Regions from separate parts of the Streptomyces sp. ITFR-16 genome, predicted to be linked through region 4. Evidence: riboswitches for the same ligand, from Rfam matches in the RefSeq annotation. Region 4 holds a riboswitch; each other region holds the start of a gene.
The links. Region 4 has a riboswitch for cobalamin ahead of RLT58_RS34045 (prenyltransferase/squalene oxidase repeat-containing protein). Riboswitches for the same ligand answer to the same signal wherever they lie in the genome.
Positions count from the first base shown of each region.

Region 1 (7,571 bases), 6.5 Mb from region 4:
CCCGCGAGATGCGCGAGGCTCTTACTGAGGGCGCTGCGGGCGCCGCCCAGGGAGCAGGCGGCGATGCCGAGCCGGCCGCCGTTCAGCCCGCTCATCGCGATCCGGAAGCCGTCGCCCGTCCGGCCGAGCAGCCGGTCCTCGGGCAACCGGACCCCGTCCAGGACCACTTGGCGGGTGGGCTGGGCGTTCCACCCCATCTTCGCCTCGTTCGGGCCGAACGAGAGCCCGGGGTCGTCCCGGTCCACGAGGAACGCGGAGATCCCGTCGGGGCCCGCTCCCCCGGTGCGCGCCATGACCAGGTAGAGCTGGGAGGCGCCCGCCCCGGAGATGAACTGCTTCACGCCGGTCAGGACATAGGTGTCGCCGTCGCGGACGGCGCGGGTGCTGATCGCGGCCGCGTCCGAGCCGGCGCCCGGTTCGGTGAGGCAGTAGCTGGCGAGGTCGTCCATGGCGCACAGCCGGGGCAGCCACCGTGCGCGCTGGTCCGCGCCGCCGTAGGTGTCGAGCATCCAGGCGACCATGTTGTGGATGGAGAGATAGCCGGCGATGGAGGGGCAGCCGGAGGCCAGGGCCTCGAAGACGAGGACACCGTCGGCGCGGGAGAGTCCGCTGCCGCCGGACTCCTCCCGTACGTAGACGCCGCCGAGTCCGAGCCCGGCGGCCTTGCGCAGCACGTCGAGCGGGAAGTGTTTGTCGCGGTCCCACCGGACGGCATGGGGTGCCAGGTGGTCCTGGGCGAAGTCGAGGGTGGTCTCCACCAGGGCCTGCTGGTCCTCGGTGAGGGAGGTGAGAGTCATGGCGCTCATCCCATGGTGGGCAGGGTGAAGCTCGCGCCTTCCCTGGCGCCCGAGGGCCAGCGCGAGGTGACGGTCTTGGTGCGGGTGTAGAAGCGGATGGCGTCCGGGCCGTGCTGGTTCAGGTCGCCGAATCCGGACTGCTTCCAGCCGCCGAAGGTGTGATAGGCGACGGGGACCGGGATCGGGACGTTGACGCCGACCATGCCGGTGTCCACCCGGCGGGTGAAGTCGCGGGCGGTGTCGCCGTCCCGGGTGAAGATCGCGACCCCGTTTCCGTACGGGTGCTCGCTGGGCAGCCGCAGCGCCTCCTCGTAGCCGGCGGCCCGGACGACGCACAGGACGGGGCCGAAGATCTCCTCGCGGTAGATCCGCATCCGCGAGGTGACGCGGTCGAAGAGGGTCGCCCCGGCGAAGAAGCCGTCCTCGTGCCCAGGGAGGGTGAAGTCCCGCCCGTCCACGACGAGTTCGGCGCCCTCGGTGACGCCGATGTCCACATACCGCCGGACCCGCTCGACGGCGTCCCGGCTCACCAGGGGCCCGAAGTCGGCGTCCGGGTCGTCGGAGCGGCCGATCCGGAGGGTGGCGATGCGCTCCTTGAGCGCGGCGACGAGCCGGTCGGCGGTCTCCTCCCCGACGGGGACGGCGACGGAGATCGCCATGCAGCGCTCGCCGGCGGAGCCGTATCCGGCGCCGATCAGGGCGTCGGCGGCCTGGTCGAGGTCGGCGTCCGGCATCACGATCATGTGGTTCTTGGCGCCGCCGAAGCACTGGGCGCGCTTGCCGTGGGCGGCGGCGGTGGCATAGAGGTGCGCGGCGACGGGGGTGGAGCCGACGAAACCGAGCGCGCCCACCCTCGGGTCCTCCAGGAGTGTGTCGACCGCTTCCTTGCCGCCGTTGACGACGTTCAGCACGCCGGGCGGCAGACCGGCTTCCAGGAAGAGTTCGGCCAGCCGCAGCGGGACGGACGGGTCGCGCTCCGACGGCTTGAGGATGAAGGCGTTTCCGCAGGCGAGAGCGGGTGCCGCCTTCCAGAGCGGGATCATCGCGGGGAAGTTGAAGGGGGTGATCCCGGCGACCACACCGATCGGGGAGCGCAGCGAGTGCACGTCGATGCCGGTGCCGGCGTTGTCCGTGAACTCCCCCTTGAGCAGATGGGGAATCCCGGCGGCGAACTCGACGACTTCCAGGCCGCGTTGGATGTCCCCGTGCGCGTCGGCGACGGTCTTGCCGTGCTCCGACGACAGCAGGCGCGCCAGGGATTCGCGTTCCGCGTCGACGAGTTGGAGGAAGCGCAGCAGGACGCGGGCGCGCCGCTGGGGGTTCCACTGCCCCCACTCCCGCTGGGCGGTGACGGCGTCGGCGACGGCCGTCCCGGCGTCGGCGCGGCCCGCGAGCGGCACACGCGCCTGTACGGAACCGGTGTTGGGGTCGTGGATGTCGCCGAAGAGACCGGACGTACCGGCGGTGTGCTTCCCGCCGATGAAATGGGTGAGTTCACGGACCATGGGTGCCTGCTCTCGTCAGGTGGGATCCGGGGACGGCACGGCGAGCCGCCGGCCCGCGCGCAGAGAGGCGGGCGCGGTGCCGGGGAATGCCGTGGGACAGCGGACAGTGGGGCCGGAGGGCCTCGGAGGTCTACGGGCGCGCAGGGATGTGCGCGCGCCCCGCCGGATCACCAGGGTCGTGTGTGTGCGTACGGACCGGTGCCATGCGTGTCGTCTCCATCCTCGTGGAAAACACGGAACCGTCCGCGGCCGGTATCCTGACTCCCGGATCTCCGCGCGCCGCCCGCCTTCCCGGCAGTACCTCGCCAGTGGCGTGTGGATGGCAGCACACTCCCCGGTCACAGTGGCGGGACCGTGCCGGATTCACACCGGCTTCCCTGCACCGCGGACCTTGTCCCCCGAAGATATAGTTGGACGTCCTACTAAGTCCACCCCGCCACTCGCGACGCGTGGCAGCCGGGGCCCCGCCCCGCGCGGCCCACCCGGCGCCGGACCGGAAAGGCCGTGTACGCATGCGCATCCGCCCCGAAGCGGACCCGCTCGCCCCGGATCCGCACCGCGCCCTGCGGACGGCCACCGGGAGCAGCGCATGAGTACCGCCGCCCGGCATCTCCTCGTCATCGGGATCGGCGCCGGCGACCCCGACCACCTCACGCTCGGCGCCGTGCGCGCCATGCGCAGGGCCGATGTCTTCTTCGTACTCGGCAAGGGCCGGGAGAAATCCGCCCTCACCCGGTTGCGGCGGGACGTGCTCGATGAGCATCTCCCGGGGCCGTACCGCGTCGTCGAGGCCGAGGACCCCTGGCGCGACCGCCGCCAGGCATCGGACGCGGGATACACCGACGCCGTGCGCGACTGGCGCCGGCGCCGCGCCGACCTCTGCGCCCGGCTGATCCGCGAGGAGTTGGCGCCCGGACAGTGCGGGGCGTTCCTGGTGTGGGGCGACCCGTCGCTGTACGACAGTACGCTCGGCATCCTGGAGGACATCGGGGCCCGCGGGGAGGTGGACTTCACCTGCGAGGTGGTCCCCGGCATCAGCAGCGTCTCCGCCCTCGCCGCCCGCCACCGCATCACCCTCAACCGGGTCGGCCGCCCCGTCCACATCACCCCGGGGCGACGCCTCGCCGAGGGCCTTCCGCCCGACGACTCCGACATCGTCGTCATGCTCGACGCCCACGAGTCCTTCGGGCAGTTGGCGGGCAGCGGCGTCTGGATCCACTGGGGCGCCTACCTCGGCACGCCGGACGAAATCCTGATCGCCGGCCCCCTCGACGAGGTCGCCGACCGCATCCGGCACACACGCGCCGAGGCCCGCGCCGAACACGGCTGGATCATGGACACCTACCTGCTGCGGCGGCGCCCCGAAGGCCCGGACGCCTGACAGGCCCCACGCCCTTCTCCCCGTCCCGGTGGACACGCGGGCGGCCGGTGCCCGCTCGGGGCACCGGCCGCTCCATACCGTTGACGGCTCAGACCGTCTGCTTCTTCAGGGACGTCAGATGGGCGAAGACGACGACATTGGCCGAGTAGCCGTTCTTCTTGTTGAAGCGCCCGCCGCACGTCATGAGCCTGAGTTCCGGACGGCGGGTGGTCCCGTACACCTTGTCGTCCGGGAACTTGTCCTTCGTGTAGGTCTTGACCTCGTCGACGACGAAGACGGCGGTGACCCGGTCGGCCCGGGCGACCTTCACCGTGTCACCTCGGTGCAGCGCGTTGAGGTTGAGGAAGATCGCCGGTCCCGTCTCGGTGTCGCGGTGGCCGACGATGAGGGAGGTCCCCGCCTCACCGGGCGAGGGGCCGTCCTGGTACCAGCCCACCAGCTTCGGCCTGCTCAGCGGTGGGGCGCCGAGATGGCCCTTCTTGTCGAGCCCCAGACCGGTGACCGGGGCCTCGATGAAGATGGCGGGCACGGTGATCTTCACCGGGCGGGAGCGGGACAGGGGTGCGTGCGGAGCCACCTGCCGGGCCGGCTGGTCGCCGCCGCCCGCGGCGTCACCGCCGCGGGCGGCGGGCGAGTCCGAGCTCGCCCACACGATGCCGCTCACCAGCGCGGAGAGCACGCCCAGCGTCATCGTGAGGCGACATGCGCGGCTCGGCCCCCGCCGCCGCCGTCTGCTGCGGCCGTTATGCCTCGTTGCGGGCACGGCGGCGTGCGGCTCGGCGAACCATGATCAGCCCTGCGGCCCCGGCCGCTCCGGCGGCCAGCGCGGCGGTGGCGCCGACGTTCGAGTCGTTCTCGGAGCTGACGCTGTCCAGGTCCGGCACACCGCCGCCGCCGGCGGGCACCGCACCCGACGGACGGCTGTAACCGGACTCGGCACCCGAAGCGGACGAGTCACGGCCGCCGTTCTGCGAGCCGCCCGCACCGTTGGCGGGCTTCGAGCAGTCGACGCGGAAGCTCTTCTGCTTCGGGCCCGCCGGGACGATCCACACCAGCTGGTACGTGCCCTCGGGGAGCAGGTACTCCTGGCTGCGCGCCGAGCCGTTCACGAGCGGCAGCGTGCTCTGGAGGGTGTCGCCCGGGGGGACGGTCGGAGGCTGCGCGGTGATCGTCCAGGGCACGGCCGGGAACGACTCGAAGTTGCTGGCGGAGAGGACGAACTTGCAGACCTCGACGCCGTCACCACCGCGAGAGTTCCAGCCGACCGAGCGGATGTCGATGTCGCCGCTGTCGCCGGGGGCGGCGTAGGCGGTGGACGCGCCGGCCAGGGTGGCTCCGGCGACGGCTACCGCGGCGGCCACGGCGGCACCTGCGCGGACACTGCGGGAACGGACGGTAGCGGAAATGCGCATGACGAACTCCTTCAAGCCGGGATGATTGTCGTACGAATCAGGCGAACGCCTAAGAGATGCCATGAATCGGCAAATAAAGATCGCGTAACACTCTGAAAACGTCGCGCAAGTACCCTGAGTAGCCGATAGCACCCCGTAAAGGGGCACTCCAACAGAGGTAGGACAGGACAGGGCAGGACAGGACAGGGCGCGGAGCCTTGAGCGGGCGTCAGCTCAGGGCGCGGGGGCGGGTGCCCGGGACGCCTGGGTGCCTGGGGCGCCTGGGGCGCCGCCCCGAAGGCGCCGCGTCCGCTTCGGTTCGCCGGCGGCGGAACACCGGCCGGACCGGGCCCGACGCTCACTACAGTCCGGACTCATGACGACGATCACGACACGCACGGTCGAGTACCCGGCCGACGGTTTGACGATGGTCGGGCACCTCGCGCTCCCTGCCGGTGCCGACCGCCGGGCCGCGGTGCTGCTCGGACCCGAGGGCATGGGACTCGGCGATGTCGAGCGCCGCCGGGCCGACGCTCTCGCCGAACTGGGATATGTGGCGCTGGCCTTCGACCTTCACGGCGGGCGCTATGTGGGCAACCCCGAAGAAATGCTGGCCCGTTGCCTGCCGCTGCTCGCCGACCCCGACCGGATGCGGGGCATCGGCCACGCGGCACTCGACGTGCTGCGCACCGAACCGCGCACCGACCCCGACCGGATCGCCGCCGTCGGCTACGGCACCGGGGGCGCCATCGCACTGGAACTCGGGCGCGACGGCGTCGACTTGCGCGCGATCGGCACCGTCAACGCCACCACCACGGGCCGACCGGGCGAGTCGGCGCGCATCCGCTGCCCGGTGTGGGCCGGGGTCGGGTCGGAAGACCCGATCATGCCGCCCGCGCAACGGAGCGCGTTCACCGCCGAGATGCAGGATGCGGGCGTCGACTGGCGCCTCACGGTCTACGGCGGCGCCCTGCACGCCTTCCACCACCCGCCGGTCGACCACCCCACGGTCCCCGGCGTCGGCTACCACCCCCAGCACGCGCGGCGAGCCTGGCGCGACGTCGTCGACCTGCTCGCCGAGTGCCTGCCCGTGACGGAGGACCTGGGGGGATGACCCGGGGGACACGGACGCGCTCGCGCGGACGGCGGCCCGTGCCCCGGTCCGGCCGGCGGGCGCGCGCGGCGTTGCCCCCGGACCGCCGCGCGGGTGACGGCTCCGGCCGTCAGCCGGTACGCCGTCCCGCCCGGCGCCCCCACGGCGCGTGCGGCCCGAAGCCGCGCGCGCCGCGCAGCGCGGCGCGCGCGGCGTTGGCACCGGGAGCCCCGTGGACCCCGCCGCCGGGGTGGGCGGAGGCCGAGGCGAGGTAGAGGCTCTTCACCGGGGTCTCGGGCCGGCCGAGGCCCGGCACCGGGCGGAACACCAACTGCTGGTGGGCGGCCGTGGTTCCCCCGTTGATCGCACCGCCGAGCAGGTTGGCGTCCAGGGACTCCAGGGTGGTCGGTGCGAGCAGCCGGCGCGAGACGATGCGGGACCGGAATCCGGGGGCCCAGCGCTCGACCTCGTTCTCCATGCGATCGGCCATGGCCTCCTGTTCCCGCCGGTCCCACCGCCCCGTGAGCCCGTCCTCGCCCGCGTCTCCCTTGATCCGGTGCGGTACGTGGGTGTAGGCCCAGGCCGATTCGGTGCCGGCGGGTGAGCGGCTCGCGTCCGCGGTGGTCATCTGCCCGAAGAGGAGGAAGGGGCGGTCGGGCACCCGGCCCGTGGCGATCTGCGCGGCGAAGCGGGTGAGCCCGTCGACCCCGTCGGCGAGGTGGACGGTTCCCGCCGAACGCGCCTCGCCTGCGGTCCAGGGCACCGGCCCGCTCAGCGCCCAGTCGGTCTTGAACGTGGCGAAGTCCCACTGGAACCCGCGCAGGTCCTTCAACAGCCGGTCGGGGAGATACCGCGCGTCGACCAGCTCGCCGTACAGCGCCGGTGCGGACACATCGGCGAGGACGGCCCGGGACGCCGGTACGGACTCACCGCCCGCGGTGCGTACGCCGACGGCGCGCCCGCCCCGTACGACGATCCCGGTCACGCGCTCCCCGCAGCGGACCACTCCGCCGTGCCGCTCCAGCCGCCGCACCAGGGCCGCCGTGAGCGCGCCGGCGCCCCCGACCGGCACCGGAAACCCGTAGGTCTGGCCGAGCATGGACATCAGGTACCCGAAGCCCCCGCTGCCCGCCGCTTCCGGGCCGAGGTCCGCGTGCAGCGCGTTGCCCGCGAGCAGCAGCCTGCCCGCCTCGCCGCGGAACTGCTCCTCCCCCAGCCGCCGGACGGGCAGCAGCAGCATCCGGGCCATCCGGAGGCCGCCGGCCGCCCGGAGCCTGGCGGCGAGACGTACGCCGGAGCGCACCGGCGGGAACGGGGTGAACAGGGCGCCCAGGATGTCGGGGCCCAGGCGCTTCCATGTGCCGTACAGGTCGAGCCAGGCGGCGCCGTCGCCAGGGGCGAACG
Region 1 covers NZ_CP134609.1:1,152,622-1,160,192, forward strand. The annotation lists gene RLT58_RS05255 (acyl-CoA dehydrogenase family protein) at 1-797, opposite strand, end outside; gene RLT58_RS05260 (CoA-acylating methylmalonate-semialdehyde dehydrogenase) at 803-2,302, opposite strand; cobalamin riboswitch at 2,532-2,711, opposite strand; gene cobF (precorrin-6A synthase (deacetylating)) at 2,892-3,683, shown strand; gene RLT58_RS05270 (class F sortase) at 3,772-4,374, opposite strand; gene RLT58_RS05275 (hypothetical protein) at 4,427-5,095, opposite strand; gene RLT58_RS05280 (dienelactone hydrolase family protein) at 5,451-6,188, shown strand; gene RLT58_RS05285 (phytoene desaturase family protein) at 6,298-7,571, opposite strand, start outside.
Region 1: linked by a shared signal. The riboswitch ahead of RLT58_RS05260 (CoA-acylating methylmalonate-semialdehyde dehydrogenase) and the one ahead of RLT58_RS34045 (prenyltransferase/squalene oxidase repeat-containing protein) in region 4 are both predicted to bind cobalamin.

Region 2 (7,571 bases), 5.0 Mb from region 4:
GTCCACTTGTTCGGTCTGCACTGACATGCTCGCCATCTCTTCTTGGGCCGTACGGTCGAGTCACGCGGGGGCGCCGGGGGACGGTGGATGCCCGCCCCCCGGCGCCGGCGGGTCAGTTCTTCTGCGAGAGGCGCTTGTTGATCTCGCCCTCGACCGACTTGGCGGCGTCGGCCGGGGACTTTCCGTTCAGAACCGCGGTCATGTAGCTCTTGATCGGGTTCGGCGCGTTCTCGACGGCGGCCCACTCGGGGATGAGCGGGGTGGTGCCACCACCGGCGGCGGCCGGGGCCGCGGCCTCGGCGGCGCCGTTGCCGGTCAGGTTGGAGTTGAGCGACTCCTTGTTCGGGATGACGCCGTTCTCCTTGGCCAGCTGGCCCTCGAACTCGTCCGACAGGGCGAGCTTCAGGAACTCCTTGGCGAGCTCCTGCTTCTTGCTGCCCGCGGCGACCGCGAAGTTGGAGCCACCGAGGAAGACACCCTCGGGCTTCTCGGCGGTCTCACCCGGAATGGTGAAGTAGCCGATGTCGCCCTCGATCTTCTTGTTGGCGGCGATGGCCGTGCCGGCCTCCCAGCCCATGCCGATGAAGGCACCGACGTTGCCCTTGGCGAAGACGTCGGCCTGCTGCGGGGTGGCCTCGTCCTTGTCCTTGGGGGCCTTGGAGTAGGACTGGTACTTCTTGTACAGCTCCATGGCCGCGGTGACCTTGGGGTCGGCGAGGTTGGAGACGTACTTGTCGCCTTCCTTCTTCACCAGGTCCGCGCCCTGTCCGATGGTCAGACCGTCGAAGAAGTACCAGTTCTGGCCGGGCAGGTAGATCGGCTCGGCCTTGCCCTTCGCCTTGATGGCGTCGAGGTCCTTGAAGAACTCGTCGCGCGTCTTCGGGGTGTCCTTGATGCCGGCGTCGGCCCAGACCTTCTTGTTGTAGATGACGACGCGGTTGGCGAAGTACCACGGGGCGGCGTACTGCTTGCCGTCGAAGACCGAGGACTTGTTCAGGGCGTCGACCCAGTCGCCGCCGATCTCCGTCTTCAGGTCGCTCAGGTCGGCGAGGCCACCGGTGGCCGCGTACGCGGGGGTCTGGGTGTTGCCGACCTCGATGACGTCCGGCGGGGTCGACTCCGAGAGGGCGGTCGTGATCTTCTGCTGAATGCCGTCCCACTTCTGGGTCTCGAACTTCAGCTTGGCGCCGGTCTTCTTCTCGAAGGCGGCGGTGAGACCCTTGGTCCAGCCGGGAGGCGTGGAGCCGTCCATGGCCCAGACGGTCAGCGTCTGGCCCTTGTAGCTGTCCGGGCCGGCCTTCTTGCTGCTGCTGTCGGTCTTGTCGTCCGAGCCACAGGCAGTGGCACCGGCCATGAGAGCTACGACACCAATGGCCGCGATGAGTCCGCGCTTCACGACACCCTCCTCAGGGATGCAAGAAAAATCCCCCCACCACCCGAGAACGCCGTCCGTCGCACAACCTCATACGACGGGTACTGCCCGTGGGGCTGGGACCTGGTCTTTAATGGTTTAGACCAGTACCGGGAGCTTGGCCTAGACCTTTAGGGGTGTCAAGGGTGTATAAGAAGTGCACTCGCGTCCGTTATAGGACCGACACCTGAGGGAGGGCGACGAGCCGTGACCGGACCGTGCCACCATGTGAGCCGCGACAGACGGAGGAGCCGGTGACGGCAGCAACGCAGCAGTCGGGAAGGCGGGCCATGGGTGCCGACGGGGGCAGTTCGGAGACCGAGACGGGGGCGGGTACACGCACCGCGCGCGTCCCGAAGTACTACCGGCTGAAGCGACATCTCCTCGACATGACGGACACCATGCCGCCGGGCACCCCGGTGCCCCCCGAACGGACCCTGGCCGCCGAGTTCGACACCTCGCGCACCACCGTGCGCCAGGCGCTCCAGGAGCTGGTGGTCGAGGGCCGGCTGGAGCGCATCCAGGGCAAGGGCACCTTCGTCGCCAAGCCGAAGGTCTCGCAGGCCCTGCAACTCACCTCGTACACCGAGGACATGCGCGCCCAGGGCCTGGAACCGACCTCCCAGCTCCTGGACATCGGCTACGTCACCGCCGACGACACGCTCGCCGGACTGCTCGACATCAGCGCGGGGGGACGCGTGCTGCGGATCGAGCGGCTCCGGCTGGCGAGCGGCGAGCCGATGGCCATCGAGACCACGCACCTGTCGGCCAAGCGCTTCCCCGCGCTGCGGCGTTCGCTGGTGAAGTACACCTCGCTCTACACGGCCCTCGCCGAGGTGTACGACGTACGGCTGGCCGAGGCCGAGGAGACCATCGAGACCTCCCTGGCCACCCCGCGCGAGGCCGGACTGCTCGGCACGGACGTGGGCCTGCCGATGCTGATGCTGTCGCGGCACTCGCTGGACGAGCAGGGCGAGCCGGTCGAGTGGGTGCGCTCGGTCTACCGGGGCGACCGCTACAAGTTCGTGGCCCGTCTGAAGCGCCCGCTGGACTGACCGCCCCGTCACCGCACGTGAACAGCCCCCGAGGCCCCGCCCGGGGGCTTTTCGCTGCCCCGGGGAGCCCCCGGAACGACCATTGGTCTGGACCAACTTCCCGACGTGTGACCTTATTTCGGCTATCTGTCCGACGTCTCACGACCGTTGCCGGACCGCAATGCGGACAGGGGGTGACGCTGGCCGGGACCCTCGCCTAGATTTCGTGCGCATTACACCAGGTGATCAGCGAGGGGACGGAGTCGCCGCCATGCCAGCAGACCCAGAAGGAAAGCCACCCACCGTCACACCGGTGCGGGTGGTCATCGCCCTCTGCCTCATCGCGCCGTTCGTGGCGATGCTCTGGGTGAGTTCGTACGCGAAGATCGACCCGACGTTCATCGGCATCCCGTTCTTCTACTGGTACCAGATGCTCTGGGTGCTCATCTCGACCGCGCTCACGATGATCGCGTACAAGCTGTGGCAGCGTGACCAGCGCGCCCGCAAGGGGGGTGCGTCGGCATGAAGGACGGCGTGAACGGCGTCGCGCTCGGCGTCTTCATCTTCTTCTTCCTGGCCGTCACGGTCATCGGCTTCATGGCCGCGCGCTGGCGCAAGGCCGAGAACGAGGCCAGCCTCGACGAATGGGGCCTCGGCGGCCGGTCGTTCGGCACCTGGGTCACCTGGTTCCTGCTCGGCGGCGACCTCTACACCGCGTACACCTTCGTCGCCGTACCCGCGGCGATCTACGCGGCGGGCGCGGCCGGCTTCTTCGCGGTGCCCTACACCATCCTGGTGTACCCGCTGATCTTCACCTTCCTGCCGCGCCTGTGGTCGGTGTCGCACAAGCACGGCTACGTCACCACCTCGGACTTCGTCCGCGGCCGCTTCGGCTCCAAGGGGCTCTCACTGGCCGTCGCGGTCACCGGCATCCTCGCCACCATGCCGTACATCGCGCTCCAGCTCGTCGGCATCCAGGCCGTGCTGGACGTGATGGGCGTCGGCGGCGGCGAGAACACCAACTGGTTCGTCAAGGACCTGCCGCTGCTGATCGCGTTCGCGGTGCTCGCCGCGTACACGTACTCCTCCGGGCTGCGCGCTCCCGCGCTGATCGCGTTCGTCAAGGACGGACTGATCTACCTGGTCATCGCCGTGGCGATCATCTACATCCCGATCAAGCTCGGCGGCTTCGACGACATCTTCGCCGCCGCGCAGGACAAATTCGCGGGCCCGCCGGGCGGCAAGCCGACCGGCGCCCTCGCACCCGCCGAGGCGGGCCAGTGGGGTTACGCCACCCTGGCGCTGGGCTCCGCGCTGGCGCTCTTCATGTATCCGCACTCCATCACGGCGACGCTCTCCAGCCGCAGCCGTGAGGTGATCCGGCGCAACACCACCATCCTGCCGCTGTACTCGCTGATGCTGGGCCTGCTCGCGCTGCTCGGCTTCATGGCGATCGCCGCCGGCGTCAAGGTGGACAACGGCCAGCTGGCCATCCCGCAGCTGTTCGAGAACATGTTCCCCGACTGGTTCGCGGGGGTGGCCTTCGCCGCCATCGGCATCGGCGCGCTGGTGCCGGCCGCGATCATGTCGATTGCCGCGGCGAACCTGTTCACCCGCAACATCTACAAGGACTTCCTGAAGCCCGACGCGACGCCCGCCCAGGAGACCAAGGTCTCCAAGCTGGTCTCGCTGCTGGTGAAGGTCGGCGCGCTCGCCTTCGTCCTCACCATGGACAAGACGGTCGCGATCAACTTCCAGCTGCTCGGCGGGATCTGGATCCTCCAGACGATGCCTGCCCTGGTCGGCGGCCTGTTCACCCGCTGGTTCCACCGCTGGGCGCTGCTCGCCGGCTGGGCGGTCGGCATGATCTACGGGACGGCCGCCGCCTACGGGGTCGCGAGCCCCACCCAGAAGCACTTCGGCGGGTCCTCCAAGGAGATCCCGGGCCTCGGCGAGATCGGCTACATCGGCCTGACGGCCTTCGTGCTGAACATCGTGGTCACCGTGGTCCTGACCTTCGTCCTGAACGCCGTGAAGGCGCCCGCCGGGGTCGACGAGACCGCTCCGGGCGACTACACCGCGGACGCGGGCGACCCGGGCGTGCAGACGGAGCTCCCGCCGGCCACGGCGGGTGCGCCGGGCGGCCACTGACGGCACCGCGACGGGCCGTCGCGCCCCCTCCGCACGCGCGGAGGGGGCGCGGCGGCCCGTCCGCGCGTCCAAGCGCTCGGAGTGCCGGCGCAAATCGCTTGCGGGCCCGGCCCGGGCGTGCGGCAGACTTCCGCCCATGGACATAACGATCCGGCCGGTCGAGCCCGCCGAGCACACGGTCCTCGGCGAGATCACCGCCGAGGCCTATCTCGGGGACGGCCTCCTCGACTTCGGCGCCGACGACCCGTATCTGGTGAAGCTGCGCGATGTCCCCCGCCGGGCCGCCGAGGCCGAGGTGCTGGTGGCGGCCGACACGCGGGGCCGCGTCCTGGGCGGGGTGACCTACGCCCCGCCGGGCAACCCCTGGTGCGACATCGCCGCGCCCGACGAAGCCGAATTCCGGATGCTGGCGGTCTCCCGCGAGGCCCGGGGAGCGGGAGCGGGTGAGGCGCTGGTACGGGCCTGTATCGAGCGCGCACGAGCCACCCCGGGCGTCACCGGGATCGTCCTGTCGACGCAGCCGGCGATGCACGGTGCCCATAGAATCTACGGGCGCCTCGGCTTCGTCCGGACCCCCGAGAGGGACTGGAATCCGATCGAGGACCTGAAGCTGCTGACGTACCGCCTGGAGCTCCGGCCCCTGGTGTGAGCGCGCACTGAGATCTCGTACGACACAACATGTGGGGGCTGCCGCATCCGGCGGCCCCCACATGTATGCTCGTGCTCGCTGTCGCCGCAGGGAAATCCGGTGCGAATCCGGAACTGTCCCGCAACGGTGTATTCGGTGTGCTTTTGTGCACCCGTCAGTCCGAGGACCTGCCGACAGCGCATCCGGCTCGACCGAACCGGATGCCCAGACGTCCGGGCCTCGCGGATGGGCCGGTGGACGCCGCACGGAGTGCTGCCCTGCCCGGGTCCCGCTCCGCCCGGCTGCCCCCGCTCCCCGCCGGCCCCGAGCCGAGCGAGGGAGAGCACCACGTGACCATCGCGCCAGCCGATCCGGTTTCAGCGGCCGAGTCCGAAGCAGCCGAGGCCGAAGCGGTCCGGTCCGCCGGACCCGCGAAGGACGGACCGGGCACCGCACTGCTGCGGACCCTGACCGACCTCACCGCCGATCTGCCCGACACCGACCCCGGACGCGTCGCCGCCGCAGCCCTGCGCGGCCGCAACGCCCGGTCGGACGAGGCCGAGCTGTGTTCGCTGGCCACCGAGGCCGCCGCGGGCCTGATCTCCGAGGACCCCGCGTACTCCCGGCTCGCCGCCCGTCTCCTCACCCGCACCATCGCGGACGAGGCGGCCGGGCAGGGCGCGACGTCGTTCTCCGCCTCGGTCGCCGTCGGACACCGTGAGGGCCTGATCGCGGACCGCACCGCCGCGTTCGTGACGCTCCACGCGCAGGCCCTGGACGCGCTGATCGGGCAGTCGCTCGCGGACGGCGCCGACGACCGCTTCGGCTACTTCGGCCTGCGCACCCTGCACAGCCGCTATCTGCTGCGCCACCCGCACACCCGCCAGGTCATCGAGACCCCGCAGCACTTCATGCTGCGGGTCGCCGCCGGGCTCGCGGAGGACGAATCCGAGCGCGCGCTCGGCGAGGTCGCCGCGCTGTACGGGCTGATGAGCCGGCTGGACTACCTGCCCTCCTCCCCCACGCTCTTCAACTCCGGCACCCGCCACCCGCAGATGTCCTCCTGCTATCTGCTGGACTCGCCGCTGGACGAGCTGGACTCGATCTACGACCGCTACCACCAGGTCGCGCGGCTCTCCAAGCACGCCGGCGGCATCGGCCTCTCGTACTCCCGCATCCGTGCCCGCGGTTCGCTGATCCGCGGCACCAACGGCCACTCCAACGGCATCGTGCCGTTCCTGAAGACGCTCGACGCCTCGGTCGCCGCCGTCAACCAGGGCGGCCGGCGCAAGGGCGCCGCCGCCGTCTACCTGGAGACGTGGCACGCGGACATCGAGGAGTTCCTCGAACTGCGCGACAACACGGGTGAGGACCAGCGGCGCACGCACAACCTCAACCTGGCGCACTGGATCCCGGACGAGTTCATGCGCCGGGTCGACGCGGACGGGACCTGGTCGCTGTTCTCCCCGGCCGACGTGCCCGAGCTGGTCGACCTGTGGGGCGACGCGTTCGACGCCGCCTACCGGGCCGCCGAGGCCAAGGGCCTCGCCCGCAAGACCATGCCGGCGCGTGAGCTCTACGGCCGGATGATGCGGACCCTCGCGCAGACCGGCCAGGGCTGGATGACGTTCAAGGACGCCTCCAACCGGACCGCGAACCAGACCGCCGAGCCGGGCCGCGTCGTGCACTCGTCCAACCTGTGCACGGAGATCCTGGAGGTCACCGACGACGGCGAGACGGCCGTCTGCAACCTCGGTTCGGTCAACCTCGGCGCGTTCGTCGCCGACGGCACGATCGACTGGGAGCGCCTGGACGCCACCGTCCGTACGGCCGTGACCTTCCTCGACCGCGTGGTGGACATCAACTTCTACCCGACCGAGCAGGCCGGCCGGTCCAACGCCCGCTGGCGGCCGGTGGGTCTGGGCGCGATGGGCCTCCAGGACGTCTTCTTCCAGCTGCGGCTGCCGTTCGACTCCCCCGAGGCCCGCGCGCTCTCCACGAAGATCTCCGAGCGCATCATGCTGGCCGCCTACGAGGCGTCCTGCGATCTCGCCGAGCGGTCGGGTCCCCTCCCCGCCTGGTCCGAGACGCGTGCCGCCCGGGGTGTGCTGCACCCCGACCACTACGCCACCGAGCTGAGCTGGCCGGAGCGCTGGGACGCCCTGCGCGCCCGGGTCGCGAAGACCGGGATGCGCAACTCGCTGCTGCTGGCCATCGCGCCGACGGCGACGATCGCCTCCATCGCGGGTGTGTACGAGTGCATCGAGCCGCAGGTCTCCAACCTCTTCAAGCGCGAGACGCTCAGCGGTGAGTTCCTCCAGGTCAACGGCTATCTGGTCGACGAGCT
Region 2 covers NZ_CP134609.1:2,642,060-2,649,630, forward strand. The annotation lists gene RLT58_RS11575 (carbohydrate ABC transporter permease) at 1-27, opposite strand, end outside; gene RLT58_RS11580 (extracellular solute-binding protein) at 113-1,396, opposite strand; gene RLT58_RS11585 (GntR family transcriptional regulator) at 1,702-2,466, shown strand; gene RLT58_RS11590 (DUF3311 domain-containing protein) at 2,717-2,971, shown strand; gene mctP (monocarboxylate uptake permease MctP) at 2,968-4,596, shown strand; gene RLT58_RS11600 (GNAT family N-acetyltransferase) at 4,733-5,245, shown strand; cobalamin riboswitch at 5,298-5,435, shown strand; gene RLT58_RS11605 (ribonucleoside-diphosphate reductase subunit alpha) at 5,575-7,571, shown strand, end outside.
Region 2: linked by a shared signal. The riboswitch ahead of RLT58_RS11605 (ribonucleoside-diphosphate reductase subunit alpha) and the one ahead of RLT58_RS34045 (prenyltransferase/squalene oxidase repeat-containing protein) in region 4 are both predicted to bind cobalamin.

Region 3 (7,571 bases), 1.4 Mb from region 4:
CCCCTCGACCGGGGCGCCGAGCGCCTCGCCGACCGGCCGGGCGAGGGTCTTCTCGCGGTCGAACCGGACGCGCACGGGCAGCAGTCCGAGCCCGTCGACCCGCCCGGCGCGCGACTCCACCTCGTCCTCGATGTGTTCGCCGAGGATCTGGTAGCCGCCGCAGATCCCGAGGACCGGGCGGCCCTCGGCGGCGCGCCGCAGCAGGGCGTCGGCGAGTCCGCGCTCGCGCAGCCAGGCCAGCGCCTTCACGGTGCCCCGGGTGCCGGGCACGACGACGAGGTCGGCGTCGGTCAGCTCCTCGGCGCGGTCCACGAACCGCACGACGACGCCGGGTTCGGCGGCGAGCGCGTCCACGTCGGTGAAGTTGGACATCAGCGGCACGGCGCACACGGCGACGCGCAGGACGTCCTCGCCGTGCGGCGGGGCGACGACCGACTCCCGTACGGCGCCGCGCAGCGAGACCCGCAGCCCGTCCTCCTCGTCGATCCCGAGGCCGTGGGCGAACGGCAGTACGCCGTACGTCGGCCGTCCGGTGAGGCCGAGCAGCATGTCGAGGCCGGGCTCCAGCAGCGAGACGTCGCCCCGGAACTTGTTGACCAGATAGCCGGCCACCAGCGACTGGTCCTCGGCCGACAGCAGCGCCGTCGTGCCGAAGAACGAGGCGAAGACCCCGCCCCGGTCGATGTCGCCGACGACCACCACCGGGAAGCGTGCCGCCCGTGCGATGCCCATGTTCACGATGTCCGTGCGCCGGAGATTGATCTCGGCCGGACTGCCCGCCCCCTCGCAGATCACCGCGTCATACGTGCCCCGAAGCTGCTCCAGGCAGTCCACGACGGTGGAAAGAAGCTGTTCCTGCCGCCCGCCGTGGTAGCCGCGGGCGCTCATCTCGCCGACCGCGCGCCCCATCAGGACGACCTGGCTGGAGCGGTCGCCGCCGGGCTTGAGGAGCACCGGGTTCATCAGGGCGGTCGGCTCCACCCGGGCGGCCTGGGCCTGCATGGCCTGGGCGCGGCCGATCTCGGCGCCCTCGCGGGTGACGAAGGAGTTCAGCGACATGTTCTGCGCCTTGAAGGGCGCGACCTTCACGCCCCGGCGCACCAGCCAGCGGCAGATGCCCGCCGTGACGACGCTCTTGCCCGCGTCCGATGTGGTGCCGGCCACCAGCAGCCCACCGCTCATACCGCTCTCCGTCCTGGGACCTGTGCATCTGGGGTACGGGTGAGGCGGCGGGCGGCGAGTCCCGCACCGAGGCGGGCCGCCACGCTGACGCCGAGGGCGAGCGCGCCGACCCGGCGCGAGAGGCGTACGGCCCGTTCGATGTCGGCGGTCTCCACCGCCCGGCCCGTCCCGCCGTTGAGGACGGGGCGGTGCTCGACCCGGCCGCCGTAGGCGAGAGTCCCGCCCAGGCGTACGCCGAGCGCGCCGGCGAACGAGGCTTCCACCGGGCCCGCGTTGGGGCTGGGGTGCTTGGCCGCGTCGGCCCGCCAGGCCCGGACCGCCTCCCGTGGCCGTCCCCCGGCGGCCACGGCGAGCAGGGCCGTCAGCCGGGCGCCCGGCCAGCCCGCGAGGTCGTCGAGGCGGGCCGAGGCCCAGCCGTAGCGCAGATGGCGGGGCGACCGGTGGCCGACCATCGCGTCGAGCGTGTTGACGGCGCGGAAGCCGACGAGCCCGGGGACGCCGCCGAGCGCGCCCCAGACCAGGGCGCCGACCACGGCGTCCGAGGTGTTCTCGGCGACGGACTCCACGACGGCGCGGGCGATCTGTGGCCCGTCCAGGGACTGCGGGTCGCGGCCGCACAGGTGCGGCAGCCGCTCCCGGGCGAGTTCGACGTCCCCGGCGGCGAGCGCGCCGCCGATGGCGCGGGCCTCGCGCCCCAGGGACGTACCGCCGACGACGGACCAGGTGGCGGCGGCGGTCAGCGCGACGGAGGCGGCGGGGTGGCGCCGCAGGGCGCGGGCGGCCAGCGCGGCGCCCCCGGCGGCGCCTCCGGCGCAGAGCAGGGTGTGCAGCGCGCCCCACCCGCGGTGGTCGCGCCACAGCCGGCGTTCGACGCCCGCCGCGGCCCGCCCGAAGGCGGCGACCGGGTGCCCCCTGCGGGGGTCACCGAGCAGCAGATCGCCGATCAGACCGGCCGTGGCGCCGTACGCGAAAATGCGATCGGCACGCACGGTTCAGCCGGCCGTCGCGCCTCGGAGGACCTTCGTACGGGCAACTGCTGGCGGGAAGGGCACAGGGACGGACGCACGGCGGCCGGGCATGGCGATATGTCCTCACTCAGGGTCCGCGCCCTGGTTCGACGTGACCGGCGACGAGAGTCTCCTGGCTTCCGGATCCGCAGTTCCCCCGGTCTTCCAGTCCGCTCGCGCGAACCGTGACTTCCGGTGGTGGGGGACTGCTCCCCGGTGACAGTGGCGGGACCGCGCCGGATTCGCACCGGCTTCCTCTGCTGTCGCCGTAATGGCTCCGGCAGTCCACCACGCTCCGCGAACACCCGTCAACCTGCCGTTGACCTGCGACGGCGCAGTGTGCGTAGACACACATCGGGCCGGACACACACGCGGTGTGTCCGGCCCGACGGGGAGGAGCGGGGAGAGGCCGGCGGGCCTCAGGCGACGATCAGATAGATGCCGTACGCGACCGCCGCGGCGCACAGCCCGAAGCAGACGTACGCGCCCGCGCGGGCCATCAGGAGCGACCCGCCCGGCTGTCCGCCCTCCGTGGCGGGTCCGGGCTGCTTGGAGAGTCCGACGATGCCGAGGGTGAAGAGGCCCACCAGGCCGACGGTGGCGACGAGAGAGACGCCGAAGACGGTGCCGAGGGCTGCCCAGTCGATGTGCATGTGTCCTTCGTCCTTACACCGTGGCCGGTCGGGCCGGGTCGGTCACAGGGGCGGCGGGGGCCGGGATGGTGGCCGTGAGGTCGTGGGCCTGCGCCTGGGCCGCCGCGGTGGGCGGCGGGCTGACGGCCGCGATGGCGGTGGTGACGACGCCCGCGGGTTCCGCGTCCGGTGCGACGTCCCCGTGGCCGACCGGCTTGCGGCGGGAGAGCACCCAGATCGCGCCGGAGCCCGCGATCAGCAGCGCCGCGACGACCACGACGCCCCAGGTGCCCTGCTTGGTGAGGAACTCGGCTCCCGCGCCGACCAGTCCGGCGGCCGGCAGGGTCAGGCCCCAGGCGACGAACATCCGGGTGGCGGTGGACCAGCGGACCACGCCCCCCTTGCGTCCGAGGCCCGCGCCCATCACGGCGCCGGAGCAGGACTGGGTGGTGGAGAGGGAGAAGCCGAGGTGCGAGGAGGCCAGGATGACGGTCGCCGCGCTGGTCTGGGCGGCGAAGCCCTGCGGCGGCTTCAGCTCGGTCAGGCCGCTGCCCATGGTGCGGATGATGCGCCAGCCGCCGAGGTAGGTGCCGAGTGCGATGGCGAGGCCGGCGCAGACGATGACCCAGACCGGCGGGTTGGAGCCGGGGGCGAGGACACCGCCGGTGACCAGGGCGAGCGTGATGATGCCCATGGTCTTCTGCGCGTCGTTGGTGCCGTGGGCGAGGGAGACCAGGCCGGCCGAGGCGATCTGCCCGGCACGGTAGCCCTTGGCGGTCGCCTTCTCCTGGGCGCCGCCCGTGACTTTCCCGCCGATCCGGTACGTGAGCCGGGTGGCCAGCAGCGCGGCGAGACCGGCGACGACCGGGGCGGCGACGGCGGGGAGCAGCACCTTGGTGACGACGGTGCCGCCGTCGACCGACGACCAGCCGGCGGACATCACCGCGGCGCCGATCAGGCCGCCGAACAGTGCGTGGGAGGAACTGGACGGGAGGCCGACCAGCCAGGTCAGGAGGTTCCACAGGATCGCGCCGACGAGCGCGGCGAAGATGACCTCGGTTCTGAGGCCGTCCTCGTTGATGATCCCGCCGGAGATCGTCTTGGCGACCTCCACCGACAGGAACGCGCCGACGAGGTTGAGAACGGCGGACATGGCGACCGCTGTCTTGGGTTTGAGTGCGCCGGTCGAGATGGTGGTGGCCATCGCGTTGGCGGTGTCGTGGAAACCGTTCGTGAAATCGAACACTAGAGCTGTCACGATCACAATCGCGAGCAGCAGCGTGATGTGTTCCATTTACCCAGGCAATCGTTCGACGTCAGTGGCACGTGGACCGTAGGCAACCTGAGTGAACGGAAGATGAACTGAGCAGGGCGTTGTGGTGACCCCAACCGGAGTGCCGCCGCCCTGTTCCGTCACCGTGTGATCACGGGTGGAGGGCACAGGGCAGTGTGGGCCCCGAATCCGGGGCCGGCGCGGCCCGTGGGGGAGGGGCGGTGACGGGCCGCTCATCCGGTGAAAGGATCTTCGTATGAGCGACGGATGGCGGGATTCGATCGAACTGGCCTGGGACGCGGTCGTCACCACGGCCCGCAGGACGGCGTCCGAGGGGCTCGTCGTCGGGACCTCGGGCAACGTCTCGGTCCGGGTCGGCGAAACGGTGCTGGTCACCCCGAGCGGAGTGCCCTACGACCGGCTCCGCCCCGAGGACGCCGTCGGCGTCGACCTGGACGGCAACCGGGTCATCGGCGAGCTGGCCCCCACCAGCGAACTCCCGCTCCATCTCGCGGTCTACCGGAACACCGGCGCCGCCGCCGTCGTGCACACCCACGCGGTGCACGCCACGGCCGTCTCCACCCTGGTCACCGAGGTCCCCTCGGTGCACTACGCCGCCGCGCTGCTCGGCGGCCCCGTCCGCGTCGCCGCCTACGCCCGCTACGGCACCGGTGAACTGGCCGCGAACATGCTCACCGCCCTGCGCGACCGCACCGGCTGCCTGCTCGCCAACCACGGCACGGTCACCTTCGGCGCCACCCCCGACGAGGCCTACGACCGCACCGCCCAGCTCGAATGGCTCTGCCGCGTCTGGCTCGCCGCCGGCTCCGTGCCCGGCCGCACTCCCGCCCTGCTGACACCGGACCAGCTGGCCGAGGTCCAGGAGGCACTGAAGGGGTACGGACAGCCGGGCTGAGGCCCCCGGCCACCGGACGGCCCCCGCCCACTGGCAGGGTGCGGTCCGGCCCAGGAGACTGAAGCGGTGCGCCCGGCAACAGCGACGGCAGCGGCCGTCACCTCCCTCCTCGGCGCCGGTGCGGCAGCGGTCGCGGCCGGCCGGTACGCCGGCGACGTCGCCCTCAAGACGCCGTCCGGCCGACCGCTGCCCGCAGACCGCGAACTCACCGTGCACGCGACGGCGGCCGGACAGGTCACCCTGACCCGGTCCTTCACGTCCCTGCGCCCCGGCACCTACGGGCTGACCGGCGAGGGCGTCCACGCCGTCGCCGGCCCCGTGATCGACCAGGCCCACCAGGCCCCCGACACCGTCGTGCGCCGGCTGGAACGCGTCGGCCGGGGCACCCTGGTGCCCGGCGCCAAGGTCCGGCTCACCCCCGCCCTGTACAGCGGCGACCCCGGCACAGCCCTCGGCCTCGACTTCCGCGAGGTGGAGATCCCCGGCGAACTCGGCGGACTGCCCGCCTGGTTCGTGCCCGGCCCCCGCGACACCTGGGTGATCACGGTGCACGGCCTCGGCACCACCCGCGAGCACCCCCTCAACGTGACGGGCTTCCTGCACGGACAGCAGCTGCCCGTGCTCGACCTCGCCTACCGGGGCGACGCCGGGGCCCCGCGCAATCCGGACGGGCTCAGCCACCTCGGCGAGTCCGAATGGCGCGACCTGGACGCCGCCATCCGCTTCGCCGTGCGCTACGGCGCCGAGAAGGTCGTCCTGCACGGCTGGTCCACCGGCGCCTCCATGGCCCTGCACGCCTGCGCCAACTCCGCGCTGCGGGACCGGATCTCCGGCCTCGTCCTCGACTCCCCGGTCCTGGACTGGGCCACCACCCTGCGGGCCCTGGCCGCCGCCCGGGGCGTTCCCTCGGCCCTGCTGCCGCTCGCCGTGCGCGCCGTCCAGGGGCAGACCGGGCTGCGCGGCGCCCGGCTCCTGGACACCTCGCTGCCCGCGACCCTCCATGTGCCGACCCTGATCTTCCACGGCCCCGACGACACCCTGGCCCCCTGGCTCGCCTCCCGCCGGCTGGCAGCCCGCCGACCCGACCTGGTCTCCCTGCACGCCGTACCCCACGCTCCGCATGCGGCGATGTGGAATGCCGACCCGGTCCACTACGAAGAGACACTGCGCCGCTTCCTGACGCCCCTGATGTGAGCCGATGCGCCGCTTCGGCCGATTGGTCCCGGCCGGTGCGGTCAGCCCCGGGCCCCGGTGATCCGCGTTCCGTTTGGGCTTTCGGGCCGTCAGAGGCAAGACTGCTCCCGTGACGTCCCGTACCCCGCGCGACTCCAGGCTGCGACTTGTCCGCCCGCGACCCCTCGCCACCGCTCGCAAGGCGGTGACCACCCGGCGCACGAGGCCCGCGCCCCGCCCGCCCGAGGGCACCCCGCCCCGCGCGGAACTGGCCCGTCAGGCCAGGACCGTACTCGCCGACGCCGTCCGGATCGCCCGCTGGGCGGCCGACGGCGCGAGCCCCGGCACCCCGCCGCTGGCCGCCCAGGCCCTGGAGAGGGCCGCCGCGGCGCTGGAGTTGTCCCCGGCCCAGGTCAGCTCCGGCTGGGACCGGGCCCGCCTCGCCGGACTCGTGGAACTCCACGGCGACACCGCGCGGCCCGGCTGGCGGCTGCGCGCCTGGGACCGCGACGACTCCGCCGTCCTGCGCGGCTGGGTGGCGCTCTTCGACGCCTGGTCGCTCGTCCACCCCGCGCCCCGGGGCATCGAGTCCACCGCCGTCGCCGAGGCCGTCGAGGCCGTGCCCCAGGTGCTCTCCCTGCTCCAGCTCTCGGCGGGCCCCGTCACCGTGCCCGCCCTCCTCGACCTCCTCGGCCAGCGCGTCGCCGAACTCCACGAGGAGCGCTGCGAGGTGCCCTACGGCCCGCAGCCGGTGCCCGCCCCCGCCGAACCGGCCCCCACCGCCCACCCGCAGGAGCTGGTCGCCCTCCTGCTGGACTGGGCCCTGGAAGGGCTGGCCGCCGTCGGGGCGCTCACCCTGGGAGCCGGACAGGCCACCCTCACCCCGCTTGGCAACTGGGCGGTCTGGGTCAAGCTGGAACAGATCTGCGTCGCCGCCCAGAGCCCGGCCGGCAACATCGAGCAGTCCGCCGCCGACATGCTGCTGGGCTGCGCCCGCCTCACCCCCGGTCCGGCCCGCGCCGAATACCGCGCCTGGCTGGCCGCCCGCCCCGTCGGCAGCGCCGTCGCCGAACTCCTCGGCGTCGCCCGGGGTGAGGACGCCCTGCTGCGGGGGCTCGCCTTCGAGGCGCTCCGGGTCGTCGGCGCGCCCGCCGAGCCCGAGGTGCGCGCGGTCCTCACCGACCCGTCACTGCGCCCCTACGCGCTGCTCTGGCTCGCCGAGTACGACGGCGCCGACCCCGAGGACGCGCAGGAGGTCCTCAGCCGCGAGGAGGCCACCTGGCTCTGGGTCGACACGGCGGCCGCCGTGGCCGACCACGGCGAGACCGGGCTGCTGGTCCGCCATCTCGACTCGGCCGTGCAGGGCACCGTCCCCGCCCTGCTCGACG
Region 3 covers NZ_CP134609.1:6,329,135-6,336,705, forward strand. The annotation lists gene RLT58_RS28035 (cobyric acid synthase) at 1-1,182, opposite strand, end outside; gene RLT58_RS28040 (cobalamin biosynthesis protein) at 1,179-2,171, opposite strand; cobalamin riboswitch at 2,316-2,448, opposite strand; gene RLT58_RS28045 (hypothetical protein) at 2,609-2,842, opposite strand; gene RLT58_RS28050 (inorganic phosphate transporter) at 2,856-4,115, opposite strand; gene RLT58_RS28055 (class II aldolase/adducin family protein) at 4,351-5,010, shown strand; gene RLT58_RS28060 (alpha/beta hydrolase) at 5,077-6,204, shown strand; gene RLT58_RS28065 (hypothetical protein) at 6,389-7,571, shown strand, end outside.
Region 3: linked by a shared signal. The riboswitch ahead of RLT58_RS28040 (cobalamin biosynthesis protein) and the one ahead of RLT58_RS34045 (prenyltransferase/squalene oxidase repeat-containing protein) in region 4 are both predicted to bind cobalamin.

Region 4 (7,571 bases):
GCGGTGCCGGCGCGTCCGTAGCCCCGGGAGTCCATGCCGGCGGCGAGGCGCAGGGAGCGTTCGAGTGCGTCCTCCAGGACGGGGACGACGATGCCGCGCAGCGCCTTGAGGCCCCTGTTGCGTCCGGCCCGCAGCCGGCGGGCGCGGGCGACGCGCTGGACGCTCTGCACGAGTTGAGGGGCCACGCTGATGGCGACGGTGACGGCGACCCCGAGTTCGTGCAGGGCGCCGGGCAGGACGCGCAGGGCCCGTTTGGGGTTGGCGAGGGTGTTGGCGGCGCCGATGCAGCACAGCATGCAGGCGAGCCGCAGCCCGTCGGTGGCGGCCGAGAGCAGGGCTTCCAGCGAGACGGGGCCGCCCAGCCGGATGCCGGCGTACCAGTCGGGGGTGGGGATGTGCGGGAGCGAGAAGAGGAAGTGGTCGTGCGGGGTGATGCCGGTGGCGAACACGGCGCGGAACAGGACGCGGATCGCGACGACGGTGAGGGCGAGGCAGAGGTAGTACTTGAAGCCGCGCGCCCAGGGGGCTTCGGTGCGGCGGGCGGTGACGACGTATCCGAGGACCGCGAGGACGAGGAACAGCAGCAGCGGGTTGTTGGTGCGGCTCACGGCCGTGGCCAGGGCGAGCGCCCAGATCCACCAGGCGACCGGGTGCAGCGTCCTGGGCAGGCGTCGGCCGCCGGTGTCCGGCGCGTGGCCGGACACCGGTGCGGCCGATTCGGGAGCGGTGTCCGGCACCCGGGTCACTCCGTGCGGCGCCGGCGTACGGCCGCGTATACGGCCGCCCCGGCGACGAGCACGATCAGCGCCCCGCCGACGATCACCGGCACGCGGGAGCCCGCGTCGGCCTTCGCGTCGGCGGCCGGCTCGGCGTCGACCACCTTCTTTCCCGTGCCCGGGGCGCTGGGGGCCGGGCTGGGCGTGACGGTCCCGGACGGACTCGGTGACGGGGAGTCGGAGGCGCTGGGCGACGGGCTCGGGGACGGCTTCGCCCTGGCGGAGGCCGGCTCGGTGGGCGACGGTCTCTTCGGCTCGGACGGCTGGGGGCCGGTGTCGGTGCCCGGTGGCAGCTCGGGGGCGCGCTCGGTCGAGGCGGGCTTGCCCGCGTTGCCCTGCGCCCGGGTGTTGTGGGCGCGCAGCTGGTCCGGGGTGAGCGTGGGCCGGCCCTCGGTGCCGCCGATGTCGGTGCCGCCGAAGATCCACAGGTCGACGCTGCCCGGCTTCGGGCGGTAGAGCATGGCCCCGAGCTGGCTGTACTCCCAGGAATTGGCGCCCGGGTCGGCGTGCCAGTAGGACCAGTACGCGGAGGCGGGCGGCGTCAGGACGCAGTCGTCCTGCTGAGGGGTGGGGTACTGCTTGCCGCCCCGGTGGCCGCTGTAGCCGATCCGGCAGATGAACGCCGGGCCGTCGTGCCCGGTGCCGGTGGTGCGCCAGCCGCCCTGGTTGAGGAGTTCGTACCCGGTGGTGGGTGTGGTGCCGCAGGAGCGGTAGACGGGGCCGCCCCAGTGGCTGAAGTCGACCGCGAGCACGACGCCGGAGGTGGTGGTGCACCGGCCCATCGGCTGCGGATCGGCCGCCGCCGAGGAGGCGTTGGCCGTCAGCGCGGCAGCGGACAGCAGAAGGGCGGCCGCCGCTCGGACGGCCCTGCGCCATGCCGGGATGCTCATGCCCGCTCCCCTGCGGCGGCCCGGCGACGGCCCATGACGACCACGCGCCATCCGGCGCCGACGAGCAGGGCGGCGAAACCGGCGAGGGCGACGGCCTGCACACCGGTCGAGGCCAGTGCCCCTCCGCCGGAGCCGCCCGTGCCGGTGTCGGCGATGCCGCCCGTGCCGCCCGTCGAGTCGTCGGGGGTGACGATCTGCGGGGTGGAGGCGCCGGGGCTCGGGGTGGGCTGGGGTGCGGTGCCGGTGAGGCTGCGCTCCAGCGTGCCGAACGAGATGCCGGTCGCCCCGCCCACCGCCTGGGTGGAGGCGCGCAGATCCGATCCGCGCTGGCCTTCCTTCGCCACGTTGAACCCGCCGTCGCCGTTCTGCTGGCCGGCGAGGAACTTACGGGCCTTGGCGATCTCTGCGTCGTAGCGCTCGGCGTCCAGGGAGAGCCCCTGGACCGCGAGGGCGGCGGAGTTGACCGAGTCACCGGCTGCCCCGGGGAAGCCCCCGTCGGGCAGTTGCTTGCCCGCGATCCAGCCGAGCGCCTTGTCGACGGCCCGGTCCGCCTTCTCGCCGCCGGCGAGGTCCAGGGCCATCGCGGCGATGGCGGTGGAGTCGACGTCGGAGTCGCCCGTGGCGGGGATCAGGCTGGGCCAGGCACCGCTGCCGTGCTGGAGGCTCTCCAGGTACGCGATCGGGTCCTGGGCCGCCTTCTTCTCACCGGCTCTCAGCTGGGCCATGACCGCCAGCGACTGGGAGAAGACGGAAGGGGCGTAGGTGTAGGCGCCCTTGGCGGCGCAGCTGCGGTCCGGCGCCTTGCTCGGCGCGGCGCACACGGCCGCATCGAGTCCGGCGACGAGGTCCTTGCCGCCGAAGGCGCGGGGGTCGCGGCCCACGGCCTCGGCCAGCAGGGCGGCCTTGCCGATGGACCCGCCGAGCGCGTACTCGGTGCCGGTCCCGGTCCAGTCCTGGAGGGTTCTTCCTTCGCCGTCCTTGCCGCCCTTGTCGAGGAAGTCGACGATCCCGCGCAGCTTGTCGTTGTTCAGGCCGGTCGCCGCGAGCGCGTAGGCACCGTCGATGGTGAGGCCGAAGTCCGCGTGGCCCGAGCCGGTCCCCGCGACGTAGTACTGCCCCTGCTTCAGGTTGGCCGCGCTGGTGAGGTAGGCGACGCCCTTCTTCAGGTCGGGGCCTTCGCCGGCGGGGCGGGTCGGGGCGGTGGTGGGCGGCTTCGTCGTGGGCGGCCCGGTGGTGGGCGGGTCGGTCGGCCCGGACTCCTTCACCGTCAGGCGGACGAGGTCGGTCCCGGCGCCGGCGAGGACGGCGGGCGAGGTCGCGTACAGCGCCGGGTCGGTGGCGTCCTGCTCGAAGCCGAAGCCGCCGCCGTCCAGTTGCTCGCGCGAGAGCCAGGAGACGGCCGCGTCGGCCTGCGCGGTGTCGCCGAGTGCGCGCAGCGCCTGGGCGGCGTACGCGGTGGCGTGGACGCTGCCGGTGGCGGAACCGGTGTAGCCGGCGAAGGAACCGTTCTCGCTCTGTGCCTTCTTCAGGTACGTACGGGCCTTGGCGACGGCCGCGTCCCGGCCGCCGGCCTCCTTCAGGGCGAGCGCCACGAGACCGGTGGTGGCGGGGTCGCCGTCGCAGTACTCGTCGGGGCCGATCAGGATGCCGGTGACCCCGCCGTCGTCGCACTGGAGCTGGGTCAGCCGCTCGACGGCCGCGGCCGGGGGGACGGCGTCGGCGCGGAGCAGGGCCAGGACGGCGAGCGCCTGGCCGTCGCCGTAGGAGGCGTTGCGGAAGTCGCCCGGGGCGGTGCAGCCGGAGGTCGTCGGGCCGGTGGTGCAGACGTTGTCCACGAGGCCGGCGATCAGGTCGTGGCCGCCGAAGTGGCGCGGGTCGCCCTCCGTGGCCTCGGCCACCAGGGCGAGGCGGGCGGCGGCGGTCGCGTCCGGTGCCTGGCCCGCGCCCGAGGGGTAGGCGTAGTCGTCGGCGTGGGCGGCGAGGAAGGCGGTGACCTTGTCGAGGGTACCGCCGTGGCCGCCGGTGGCGGCGAGTGCGTAGGCCGCCTCGGTGGTCAGCAGGTAGTTGGGGGTGTCGGCGCCGTCGTCGACAACGCGTTCGCCGTCCTTGAGCGCGCTGTCGACCCAGGCCGAGGCGGCGGCGAGGTCGATCGCCCCCGGCGCGACGGTGGGGGTGTTCCCGGGGTCGGGGGTCCCCGTGCCGCCCTGGGCCCGCACCTCGTCCGGGGTGAAGGCCGGTTTGCCGGTGGTTCCGCCGATGTCGGTGCCGCCGAACACCCAGGCGTCGACATCGCCGTCCTTGGGCTTGCGGTCCATGGCCCCGTACTGGCTGTAGGTCCACTTGTTCTGGCCCGGCGAGGCGATCCAGTAGGACCAGTAGGCGGTGGCGGGCGGGGTGAGGACGCAGGATTCCTGGGCCGTCGTCGGGTACTGCGTGCCGGAGCCGAGGCCGATACGGCAGATGAAGGCGGGGCCGTCGTGCTGGGTGCCCTCGGTGGTGAACCCGGCCTCGTGGAGGAGTTCGTACCCGGTCGTCGGTGTCGTGTCGCAGCCGCGCTCGACCTTGCCGCCGAAGGGACCGAAGTCGACGGCGACGATCGCGCCCCTGCTGGCCGTGCAGTCCCCGAGGGGGTCGGCCGAGGCGGGGGTGACGGTGACGAGTGTCACGCACATGGCAAGCAGCAGGAACGCCGCGGATATCAGGGCCAGGAACGCACGGGCCCCCGCCTGTCGGTCTCTTCGCTGTGCCGTTGCGGTCCCCACCGCGGCCCCCTCGTCCTGGCGCCGCGAGGACAGGAACGTGGCAGAGGCGCCCGCACCCCAGAGGTCACCACGGGGTGGAGCTGTCGACCACGCCGTAGTCCGCGACGGCGTTTCTCGCTGCAGATCAGGGCCCAGGTAATCCGGCTCGCCCGGCGGATGCCGGGCCTACGGTTGCGGGTCAGCGCCGGATTTCGACCGGCTTCCCCTGGAACCTCGTGCTTATCAGGCGGATTGGAGCACGGTGCCGCACACGGCGTCAAGACGACGTGTGGCAGCGCGCGGAGGGCGGCGCGGGGGCTGCTGGCAGGACCGCACGGCCTGGGGTAGCGTCCTGGGCTGCCACATGGGGGAACCCGGTGAGAGGCCGGGGCTGACGCGCAACGGTGTGGAGCGGCGGGGACCGCTCCGAGCCCGAATGCCCATGGCGGCGGTGCACCACAGGAAGCCGGTCCACGCGTTCGGGCGGCGGCCCCTGCCACTGCTGCCCTGCCTTCGAGGCGGGACGCGGGGCCCGGCCGGCGCCCCTCATCACAGGAGCAGGCCATGCCCCGTACCCTCATCCCGACCCGTCTCGCCCTCACGGCGACCGTCTCCCTCGGGGCGCTCTGTCTGAGCGTCCTGCCGGCCGCGGCGACCGCCACGCCGGCCCAGATCGCCACCTCGAAGACGAACGGTGTCGCATACCTCAAGTCCCTTCAGGCGGCGGACGGTTCGTACGCCGGAGCGGGACTCTCCAACGAGTGGGCGTTCAGCGCGCTCGCCTCCGCCGGTACGGCGGCCGTCGACGTCACACCGGGCGGCGACGCCACGAAGAACGCGAGATCCGTCTACCGCGGTCTGCTCGCCACGGCGGGCTGGCCCTCGGCGACACCGGTGGTGACCGACTACGAACGCGCCACCCTCAACGCGTACGCGGCCGGCATCGACCCGGCCCGGGTCTCCGCCTCCCGCAACCTGATCGGCGACATCTACGGCTACTGGCAGACGGCGGAGCCGGGCTACTTCGGCCCTTCGGCCAACTTCAACGGCACCGTCTTCGCCGCGCTCGCCCTGGGCGGCGCGAAGACCCAGGCCGGAGCGCAGCGCATACCCCAGGCGCTGCGCTCCGCGCTGATCACCCGCATCCGCGCCAACCAGCACAACGACGGCGGCTGGAACTACAGCAAGGCCGAGGGCGACGCGGGCCAGCTCGGCAGCACGAGCGACATCGACATGACCGGTGCCGCGATGGCGGCGCTCTGCGTCTCCGGCGTGCCGAACACGGACACCGACATCACGCAGGCCAAGGCGTTCCTCAAGAGCAAACTGGTGCCCACGAGCGGCGCGTTCAACGCCATGTTCGGCGTCAACACCGACTCCAACGGCTGGGCCGTGTCCGGCCTGAACGCCTGTGGCATCAACCCGCAGACGGGCGACTTCCTGACCTCGGCGGGCAAGACCCCCGTCGACTTCCTGATCGCCCAGCAGTTCAACCCCGGCGGCGGATTCAAGTACCTGCCGAGCGACACCTCGCCGTCCGCCTACGCCTCCATCGACGGGCTGCGTGCGGTCGCGGGAGGGGGCTTCACCGCCACTCCCCCGGCGCCCGCCACCAGCGGCGCGCCGCAGTGGGTGGCGCAGTCCGCGTTCACGCCCGGCACCGCCACCAAGCTGGCCCTCACCGTGGACGACGGCACGGGCGGCCTGAAGGTGTGCTCCGTCTCCTTCACCCCGACCGGGACGACGACCACGCTCGGCGCGGTCCTCGACGCGGCGACGACGGCGGCGACCCCGTCGGGCTGTGTCAGCGGGGTGACGCCCTCCTCGGGCACCGGCACGATCACGGCCCTCAACGGCAAGGCCAACAGCGGGTCGAACACCTGGAAGGTCGGCGTGGACGGCTCGGCCTTCGCCGGCGCCGCCCGGAACAAGGTCATCAACGCGGGCGACACGATCGCCCTGCGCTGGGGCGCCTGACCTCGGCGTTCCCGTGCGGCGGCCGGCCCGCAGCGAGGCCGGCCGCCGCGCGGGGCGGTGCGTGCGCACCACGACATGACCTGCCGTCAAAGTGTCGTAACCTTCCGTTCCGTCGTGCTCGCTCTATGGTCGTGATGCGTCCGCAGGCGGTGCCTGCGGCAGCCCAGGGAACGAGGGAACCGTCCGCTTCCGTGGGCCCTTCAGCGACCGCATCGCCGTCACGAGCCCGTGGAGTGGTATGGCTACCGAGATCCCCGCCCGCGTCCCCGGCCCGCCGGCCTCCGCCGGCCGAGTGCTGCGCCGGTGGAAGATCTGGCTCGCTCCGGGCCTGCTCAGCATCCTGGTCACCCTGGTGCTGTCGCTGCTCTACATGGGCGGCATCCTCACGCCGGCCCGCAGCCTGGACCAGTTGCCGATCGCTCTGGTGAACGCGGACACCGGCGCTCCGCTGCCGGGCCAGCGGGAGAACCTGGGCACCCAGGTCAGCGCGGCGGTCGTCGCCTCCACCCCCGGCAAGCAGGTGCGGTGGCACCGGGTGAGCCGGGCGGAGGCGCAGCAGAAGCTGGCGGCGGGCAAGGTGTTCGGCGCGCTGGAGATCCCCGGCGACTTCACCGCGTCGGTGGGGCGGCTGACGACGGCCCGGGCGACGGTCCGGCCGACGATGACGGTGCTGACCAACCCGGGCGCGGGCAGCCTCGGTTCCTCCCTTGCGGCCCAGATCGCCCAGAAGGCCGCCCAGCAGTCGTCGCTGTCGATCGGGAAGCAGCTGACGAAGTCGGCCACGGCCGCCGGGGCGAACGCCACGACGCGTCTTCTCCTCACCGACCCGGTGGCGGTGAGCACGCGGGTGGGGCATCCGATCGGGGAACACACCGGTCTGGGGCTGAGCGCTTTCTACTACACGCTGCTGCTGGTGCTCGCCGGGTTCCTGAGCGCCAACATCGTGCACACCGGTGTCGACACCTCCCTCGGCTACGCGGACACCGAGATCGGCCCCTGGCACACCCGGCGCCCGACCCTGCCGATCGACCGGACGCAGACACTGCTGCTGAAGATGGTCATGACCGCGGGACTGACGGTGCTGACCACCACGGCGCTCATGGTGGCGACCATCACCGTCCTGGGGATGGACGCACCCCATGTGGTGCAGCTGTGGCTGTTCTCGTACTGCGCGTGCCTCGCGGTCG
Region 4 covers NZ_CP134609.1:7,690,522-7,698,092, reverse strand. The annotation lists gene RLT58_RS34055 (energy-coupling factor transporter transmembrane component T) at 1-737, opposite strand, end outside; gene RLT58_RS34050 (hypothetical protein) at 743-1,666, opposite strand; gene RLT58_RS34045 (prenyltransferase/squalene oxidase repeat-containing protein) at 1,663-4,338, opposite strand; cobalamin riboswitch at 4,545-4,673, opposite strand; cobalamin riboswitch at 4,772-4,849, shown strand; gene RLT58_RS34040 (prenyltransferase/squalene oxidase repeat-containing protein) at 4,972-6,384, shown strand; gene RLT58_RS34035 (YhgE/Pip domain-containing protein) at 6,623-7,571, shown strand, end outside.